4 regions of the Shewanella algidipiscicola genome follow, and region 1 is predicted to be linked to each of the others. Evidence: predicted binding sites of a transcription regulator. Region 1 holds the regulator's gene; each other region holds the start of a gene.
The links. Region 1 encodes MetJ, which represses methionine synthesis genes. Its sites were predicted from a motif close to TAGACGTCTAGACGTCTA; they were not measured.
Positions count from the first base shown of each region.

Region 1 (2,210 bases):
CATTTAAAAAGGCAATAAGCTCTGCTTCACCACCTTTTAACTCAAAACTGAGCATGGAACCAAAACCTTTTTGCTGTTTTAACGCAATCTCATAGCCTGGATGATCCGCCAAGCCTGGATAATACACCTTATCAACCGCGCGATGACGGGTTAGCAAAGCTAACACCTGCTGTGCGTTGGCTTGATGCTGACGCATTCTCACCGCGATTGTTCTTAAGCCGCGTAAGGTCAAATAGCTATCGAAGGCTGAGCCGGTTAAGCCTAAGGTATTAGACCACCAATGTAACAGCTCACCCACTTCAGCATCTTTAGCGACAACCGCGCCGCCGACCACATCGCTATGTCCATTGATATATTTAGTCGTTGAGTGGATCACTATGTCAGCGCCGAGCAACAGAGGCTGCTGCAAGATAGGCGATAAAAAGGTGTTATCGACCACCACTAGCGCCCCCACTTCATGGCTCTGGCTCGCAATCGCTGCGATATCGACCACGCGCAGTAAGGGATTTGACGGGGTTTCTAACCAGACCATTTTAGGTTGACGAGCAATAACGTCTGTCAAAGCAGCGGCATTCGTTTGGTCAACCACCGCCAGTTTAAATGCCCCTTTCTTGGCGAGGTGGGTAAATAGTCGATAACTACCGCCATAGCAATCGTGTGGCACCACGAGTAGATCATCGGGCCCAAGCAAGCTGGTCACTAAGGTGATGGCCGCCATGCCAGTACAGGTCACTGTGCCTGCCGCGCCACGCTCCAGCTCTGCTATGGCGTCGGCCAAAATACAGCGAGTCGGGTTACCCGAACGGCTATAATCAAAATCTCTCGGTTGTTGATGACCATCAAAGGAGTAATTGGTCGACAAGTAGATGGGGGGGACTACGGCACCATATTGAGTGTCGGATTCAATCCCTCCACGCACAGCTGCCGTGGCTAATTTACGCTCAGTCATCTTTTACTCCTAAAGTTAAATCGGCGGCAGTCATCTATACCATAGAGATGTCTGGACGTCTAAATGTACCTAAGGGAAGCGGTAGCGTCAACAACTTTAGACGTTTAGACGTCCAAACATGTAGAAATCTATTTGCAATTAACAAAAATTAGAGGCAATAATTTGACTGTACCCGGTAAGGGTATAAAATCTGCCCCGAATTTGAGAATTAACAGGTGAGTCAATGACTGAGTGGAATGGCGATTATATCAGCCCCTATGCTGAACATGGTAAGAAGAATGAGCAAGTGAAAAAAATCACTGTCTCTATTCCCCTCAAGGTGCTTAAGATTTTAACCGACGAACGCACTCGTCGTCAGGTGAATAACTTACGCCACGCCACAAACAGCGAATTGCTTTGTGAAGCTTTTTTGCATGCTTATACTGGCCAACCTTTACCCCATGACGATGATTTGTCAAAGGACAAACCTGACAGCATTCCAGCCGAAGTGAAAAAGCTGATGACTGAGATGGGCATCGAATGGGAAGACGTCGAGTAAATCGACTTTACCTATCATGTTTTGCTAGAGAGGGATCGCACTGCGATCCCTCGTCTTTATCACCTCTAAACACACTAGAATCTATGGTGACGTAGTGCCCGAACTTTTGATTGACCCCGTGCTTCTTGGCCTAGCGTCGCTGATCATCTTTATTGGCGCCCTAACCCAAAGCCTAATCGGTTTCGGCTTAGCCGTTGTCGCCTCACCATTACTCTACCTTGTCGACCCAAGCCTAGTACCCGCTCCAGTGATTATGATGGGCTTTTCTATCGCCTTACTGACCCTACTAAGAGAGAGACGCGCACTGGAGTTTAACGGCTTACAATATGCTTTGCTGGGGCGTATCCCTGGCGGCATATTAGGCGCCGCCTTATTATTGCTCGCACCACAGCCAGTGTTAGGCTTGGTCATTGCGAGCATCGTTGCTTTAGCCGTGATCCTGAGCATTTTCAAATTACACCTGCCAATTAACCGCAGCAATCTTTTTATCGCGGGGGTGCTGTCAGGCATTTTTGGTAATATCGCCGCCATCGGTGGGCCGCCAATGGCTATTTTACTTTCGGGCAAAGATGCCAAACAATTTCGTGCGGCGTTATCGGCGTTCTTCATCTTTAGCTCAATGATCGCATTAATCATTTTGGCCTTCAGTGGATTACTCACGCTACGTCATCTGTATCTGTCGGTGCTCTTACTGCCATCGGTACTACTAGGGTTTATCGTTGC
Region 1 covers NZ_OXJV01000001.1:216,714-218,923, reverse strand. Annotated here, with positions in the region: gene metB (cystathionine gamma-synthase) at 1-949, opposite strand, end outside; gene metJ (met regulon transcriptional regulator MetJ) at 1,173-1,487, shown strand; gene DN599_RS00985 (sulfite exporter TauE/SafE family protein) at 1,594-2,210, shown strand, end outside.

Region 2 (2,210 bases), on a different contig from region 1:
ACTTACAGCAAACAATAAAGCCCCATGATGTTGATCATAGGGCTTTATTCATTTAAGTGCATAACTCAAGGCTATCAGTACAGTAAGCGTGTTCTGATGGTGCCTTCAATCGCCTTCATCTCTTCGAGTGCTTCGTCGGCTTGATCTGAATTCACTTCCATTACCACATAACCAATTTCAGCCGTGGTTTGCAGGTACTGGGCGGCGATGTTGATGCCTTTTTCTGCAAACGCTTGGTTAATCTTGATCAAGATACCGGGACGGTTATGGTGAATGTGCAACAGACGCGATGCATCTTTGTGCTGGGCCAGCGACACTTCAGGGAAGTTAACTGCAGTCATGGTTGAACCGTTATCAGAGTACTTGGCCAGTTTCCCAGCCACTTCGATACCGATATTCTCTTGCGCTTCTTGGGTGCTACCGCCAACGTGTGGGGTTAGCAACACATTGTCTAAACCGCGCAGTGGGCTGATAAACTCATCATCATTCGATTTAGGTTCAACCGGGAACACGTCGATAGCCGCCCCAGCAAGGCGCTCGCTACGAATTGCTTGAGCTAGGGCATCAATATCGACAACCGTACCGCGCGAAGCGTTGATCAATATGCTGCCTTGGCGCATACAAGCAAGCTCTGCTTCGGCGATCATATCTTTGGTTTGTGGGGTTTCTGGTACATGCAAGCTCACCACATCGGCTAGGGCCAATAGCTGCTCAAGCGAGTGGATTTGCTGCGCATTACCCAGTGGCAATTTATCTTCGATGTCGAAGAACACGACGCGCATACCTAAGGTCTCTGCCAAAATGCCCAGCTGAGTACCAATGTGGCCGTAGCCGATAACGCCTAAAGTTTTACCGCGGGCTTCATAGCTGCCAGCAGCGCTTTTGAGCCAACCGCCACGGTGGGCGATAGCATTACGCTGTGGGATACCACGCAATAGCATGATGATCTCACCCAATACCAACTCTGCGACGCTGCGCGTGTTAGAAAAAGGCGCGTTAAAAACCGGGATCCCCAGTTTTTCGGCCGTGGCGAGATCAACCTGATTGGTCCCAATACAGAAGCAACCAATGCTGACTAATTTATCAGCGTGCTTAAGTACGGTTTCAGTCAGTTGGGTACGGGAGCGAATACCAACGAAATGAGCATCTTTAATCGAGGCCAATAGCTCCTCTTCTCCTAGTGATGCCTTATGGTATTCAATGTTGCTGTAGCCGGCGCGTTTGAACACATCTACCGCAGATTGATGGACGCCTTCCAACAGCAGGATCTTAATTTTATCCTTGTCTAGCGAGTGTTTCGCCATGATTTGGGTACCCTCTTTATCGGTTGTTGCTATATATTGGTCATTATTTGGTTGTTGACAGCTAAAGCCCTCTCAAAATAACACTATTCTGAGTCAGTGTGGAGGGCTAGATGGCTAAAGTCATTATTTTGATATTAAAACAATATCATCTAAGGAGTTCCAATTTTGAATAAAAGTATTATCTGGCTCATCATTTTTTTCGCTGTCTTCATCTGGTCGGCGATTGAGCCAAAAGATACCTTTACATGGTTTTTGGAAGTGCTGCCAGCACTAATCGCGCTGCCCGTATTGTATTTTACGCGTAAGCGCTTCCCATTAACATCATTAGCTTACGGTTTGATTCTGATCCATGCGGTTATTTTAATGGTGGGGGGCCATTACACTTATGCCCAAGTTCCGTTGTTTGATTGGGTCGCCGAGGTGATGGGCAGTGATCGCAATAATTATGACAAAGTCGGCCATTTAGCCCAAGGCTTTATTCCAGCATTGTTGGCCAGAGAAGTGCTGCTGCGTAATGAAGTATTAAAGCCCGGGGCTTGGTGTGGCTTTTTAGTCTGCTGTTTTGCCTTAGCCTTATCGGCATTTTATGAGCTTATCGAATGGTGGGTGGCGGTCTTGACTGGTGAAAATGCCGAGGCGTTTTTGGGCACCCAAGGGTATGTGTGGGATACCCAGTCGGATATGGCGATGGCGTTGCTGGGGGCAATTGTCAGTGTGCTGCTGTTATCACCTTGGCATAATCGTCTGCTGCAACAGTTTACCCCCACTCGCTAAGCTGTTTGATATTTCAGGTGAACGATTAACTAAACCACCACGACTGAGCTCGGGTGTTGGCCTCAGCCGTGGTGGTTTAGCCTATCTCATTTAAGCGCATCTTATTTTGTCGGCTACTAAGGTTTTTTATGC
Region 2 covers NZ_OXJV01000012.1:145,463-147,672, forward strand. Annotated here, with positions in the region: gene serA (phosphoglycerate dehydrogenase) at 75-1,304, opposite strand; gene DN599_RS08080 (DUF2238 domain-containing protein) at 1,470-2,078, shown strand.
Region 2: serA (phosphoglycerate dehydrogenase) is a predicted target of MetJ. The motif match lies at 1,404-1,421, and genes of this name have one in related genera.

Region 3 (2,210 bases), on a different contig from region 1:
TGCGGCGATAGGCCCCAAATAGCGGGCGTTTTAAGCCGTCGCGGCCTAATGGTAACGCACTAAGTGACAAGCCATGGGCTTGGTTAATCGACCATGTGGGGAGGGCGGAGACGCCATCTTTACAGGCGATGCGTTGCAATAGCATGGAGGTGAGATCGCATCGAATTTGTTTAGCGATAGGTACGCCCGCCGGCTCCATAAAGTGGCGATAAATGTCTAAACGTTCGGGCGGCACTGGGTAGGTGAGCAAGGTTTGCTTGGCTAAATGAGCTGGGCTGACAAAAGGCTGCGTTGCTAGGGGATGATCGGCGGCGCAAATTAGTTTTACTTCAAAATCAAATAGGTGCTGATAGGTAATATCATGATCTGGAATAGGGTCTGACGTCAGTACCACATCTAATTGCCCCTGCTTGAGTGCCGTTAGCGAATCAAATAGATGCCGGCTCGATAGCTCTAAATTACTGTGGGGAAAGCTGGCATTAAACTCAGTGATAACCGGCATTAACCAGCGAAAACAGCTGTGACATTCAATCCCGACAAACAGATCGGTATTGTCGCTATTGAGGCCATTTTTAAGATCAAGCTCGGTCTCTGTCACCTTAGGCAATATCTCTTCGGCTAGATGCAGTAGCCGCACACCTTCTTGAGTAAACGACAGCGGCTTGCTCTTACGGATAAAGATAGCTGAGTTGATCCGAGTTTCCAGCTCTTTGATTTGATGGGATAAAGCCGATTGGGTGACAAAGCGTTTCTCTGCAGCCCCTGCAAGACTGCCACTTTCCTTGAGTGCAACTAATGTGCGTAAATGCCTAAGCTCTATCATTTTTACCTCAGATGAATCTTGCTCATGTTGGGGTTGAAATCAATTCCATTGCGAACCAACAGACTAACACAATAAACTTCTAGACGTCCAGACGCCTGTTTCGTTGTGGCGTATTTATTATTAATCAAGCTTGAGCTGTGATGTCAGTGCAGGGGCATCATTCATTGGCTTATCTCATTTAGAAGGGTATCAGTATGCAAACTATCAATATCGCGTCATTAGGTTTTCCTCGAATTGGGCGTCAGCGTGAACTTAAATTTGCGTTAGAGCAATATTGGCGCCAAGAGATCACGCCAGCGGCGCTACATGAGGTGGCCAGCACTTTACGGCAAACTCATTGGCAGTGGCAGGCCGATGCGGGGGTGAGTTTGTTGCCAGTAGGTGACTTTGCCTACTACGATCAGGTGCTTACCTTAAGCGCCACCATTAATGCTATTCCAGCTCGCCATCGTGATGGTGACAAGGTGGATTTAGATACCCTATTTAGAGTGGCACGAGGGCGCGCCCCAACAGGTGCGGCCAGCAGCGCCTCGCAAATGAAAAAGTATTTCAATAGTAATTATCACTATATCGTGCCCGAGCTGAGTCAAAATCAAACCTTCAGTATTGCCTATGAACAGTTGTTTGATGAGGTGGAGCAGGCCAAAGCCTTGGGTCATCAGGTGAAACCTGTGTTGCTTGGGCCACTGTCTTACCTCTACTTGGCAAAATGCGAGGGGCAAGCATTTGATAAGTTGAGTTTGTTACCCCAATTGATTGAGGTTTATCAGGCGATCCTTGCTCGCTTTAAAGCCCAAGGGGTGACCTGGGTGCAACTTGATGAACCCATCTTAGCGTTAGAGTTAACGCCTGAGTGGCAAGCGCCCTTTGCCGCAACCTATGCCTCATTGAGCCGCGCGCAGGTTAAGCTGTTACTGGCCAGTTATTATGGCTCGGTGGCACATCACCATGAGCTCATTGCGAATTTAGCAGTGGCGGGTATTCATCTGGATTTAGTCAGTGCGCCGGAGCAGTTGTCGTTGTTTGCGAGCAGTTTACAGCCCGAGCAAATATTGAGCCTAGGGGTGATTAACGGTCGGAATGTCTGGGCGGCTGAGTTAGATAAGATTGCCGCGGATATTGCCCCTGTGGTGGCCGATTTAGGCAAGCAGATCTGGTTAGCGCCGTCTTGCTCGTTACTGCATAGCCCGGTGGATCTTGATGTGGAAACCGAGCTCGATACAGCGCTGCGTCAGCAGCTCAGTTTTGCCAAACAAAAACTCAATGAGCTTAGCCAGTTGCGTACCCTATTAATCGAGCCAGACTCAGAGGCTGCTCGGGCCACCGCCGAGCGCTGCCGAGCGCGCCGCGAGGCTAGGCAGCAGGCGGCTAATTTGCAGGTGAATGA
Region 3 covers NZ_OXJV01000012.1:607,353-609,562, forward strand. Annotated here, with positions in the region: gene DN599_RS10145 (LysR family transcriptional regulator) at 1-823, opposite strand, end outside; gene metE (5-methyltetrahydropteroyltriglutamate--homocysteine S-methyltransferase) at 1,027-2,210, shown strand, end outside.
Region 3: metE (5-methyltetrahydropteroyltriglutamate--homocysteine S-methyltransferase) is a predicted target of MetJ. The motif match lies at 896-913, and genes of this name have one in related genera.

Region 4 (2,210 bases), on a different contig from region 1:
TGATAGAGGTAGGCTCAGCGACACCGATAGCGTAAGACACTTGGATCTCACAGCGATCGGCAAGGCCTGCAGCAACGATGTTCTTAGCCACATAGCGCGCCGCGTATGCTGCACTACGGTCAACTTTCGATGGATCTTTACCAGAGAAAGCACCACCACCATGACGCGCCATACCGCCGTAAGTATCGACGATAATTTTACGACCCGTTAGACCACAATCACCAACAGGACCACCGATAACGAAACGGCCAGTCGGGTTGATGAAGTACTTAGTCTCTTTAGATAACCATTTAGCAGGTAATACCGGCTTAATAATGGTTTCCATCACACCTTCAATTAAGTCTGACTGGCTTACATCTTCACGGTGCTGAGTAGACAGGACAACCGCGTCGATGCCAGCAATGCTGCCATCGCTGTTATAAGCAAAAGTGACCTGACTTTTCGCATCTGGACGTAACCAGGGTAGGGTGTTGTCTTTACGCACTTCAGATTGACGCTTAACCAACTTATGCGAGTAAGTGATCGGAGCTGGCATCAATACGTCGGTTTCGTTGTTGGCATAGCCAAACATTAACCCTTGGTCGCCAGCGCCTTGCTCTTTAGGATCGGCGCGATCAACACCTTGGTTGATATCAGGAGACTGCTTACCTATGGCATTTAATACGGCACAAGAATCGGCGTCAAAGCCCATATCTGAGTGGGTATAGCCGATTTCACGGACGGTCTTACGGGTGATCTCTTCGATATCAACCCAAGCCGAGGTGGTCACTTCACCGCCCACCAAGACCATGCCGGTTTTGACGTATGTTTCACACGCCACGCGCGCCTTAGGATCTTGCTCTAAGATCGCGTCGAGTACCGCATCAGAAATTTGATCGGCGATTTTATCTGGATGACCTTCTGAGACCGACTCAGAGGTAAACAAGTGCTTTGCCATAGTGGAAAATCTCGTCTGTAAACAATTTGATTATGTAGAAGTATCTACATCTAGACGGCCATTTTAGTGGAAAATACGCTAGATAACACCCCCTTCGATAAAAATTGTGGGGTAAAGCCCAGTAAACTATCACTTACTCAGGCCGGCAGTAAAGATATGCCTGCAGGTAACAATCTGTAATTCATCATCTATTTATCGTTTTTTTATGGTTTTACCGGCGACTTACAGGGCGTGATTTTTTGCGCTATCGCCGCGCAGTTATTGCATGAGACGCTGCGAGTCATGACGTAGTGTTAGGTGTTTTGCGTAAAGATGCTTACTAAGTGTTAACAATGGGTTTGCAAAATGGAGTAAAAAAACGTGCAAGCGCTAAATGTCACGTTAGCGGGTATGCCCAGATTGACACATCGCCTCTACTCCTTGGGCCTGCATTTACGGGTTCTACAGCTTAGATCGGGTTAATCTGGGTAATTTGGCGAATTTTATTTGCGTCCCATCGCCTAGTAGGGGAAAATATGCGTCCACAATTGCCCGCAAAATCCCCAATAATAAGCAGGAGAGAGCATGTCATCTCGTAAAGAACTCGCAAACGCTATCCGTGTGTTAAGTATGGATGCCGTTCAAAAAGCTAACTCAGGTCACCCTGGTGCCCCAATGGGAATGGCGGATATCGCTGAAGTGCTTTGGAATGACTTCCTTAAGCACAACCCGACTAACCCAAACTGGGTTGACCGCGACCGCTTCATCTTATCTAACGGTCATGGCTCGATGCTGATTTACTCTTTGCTGCACCTTACTGGTTACGCACTTCCCATCGAAGAACTGCAAAACTTCCGCCAGCTTCACTCTAAAACCCCAGGTCACCCAGAATACGGATACACCCCAGGTGTTGAAACCACCACAGGGCCGCTAGGCGCGGGTATCAGTAACGCGGTTGGTATGGCGATTGCGGAAAAAACCTTGGCGGCGCAGTTTAACCGTCCAGGACACGACATTGTCGACCACTTCACCTACTGTTTCTTAGGGGATGGTTGTTTGATGGAAGGCATCTCACACGAAGCTTGTTCATTAGCGGGCACCTTAGGTCTAGGCAAGCTGATTGCATTTTGGGATGACAACGGTATCTCTATCGACGGCCATGTTGAAGGCTGGTTCACCGACGATACACCTAAGCGTTTTGAAGCCTATGGCTGGCATGTGATTGCCGATGTGGACGGCCATGACAGCGAAGCGATTCGCAGCGCAATAGAAGAAGCTAAGTCTGTCACTGACA
Region 4 covers NZ_OXJV01000012.1:410,825-413,034, forward strand. Annotated here, with positions in the region: gene metK (methionine adenosyltransferase) at 1-937, opposite strand, end outside; gene tkt (transketolase) at 1,502-2,210, shown strand, end outside.
Region 4: metK (methionine adenosyltransferase) is a predicted target of MetJ. The motif match lies at 981-998, and genes of this name have one in related genera.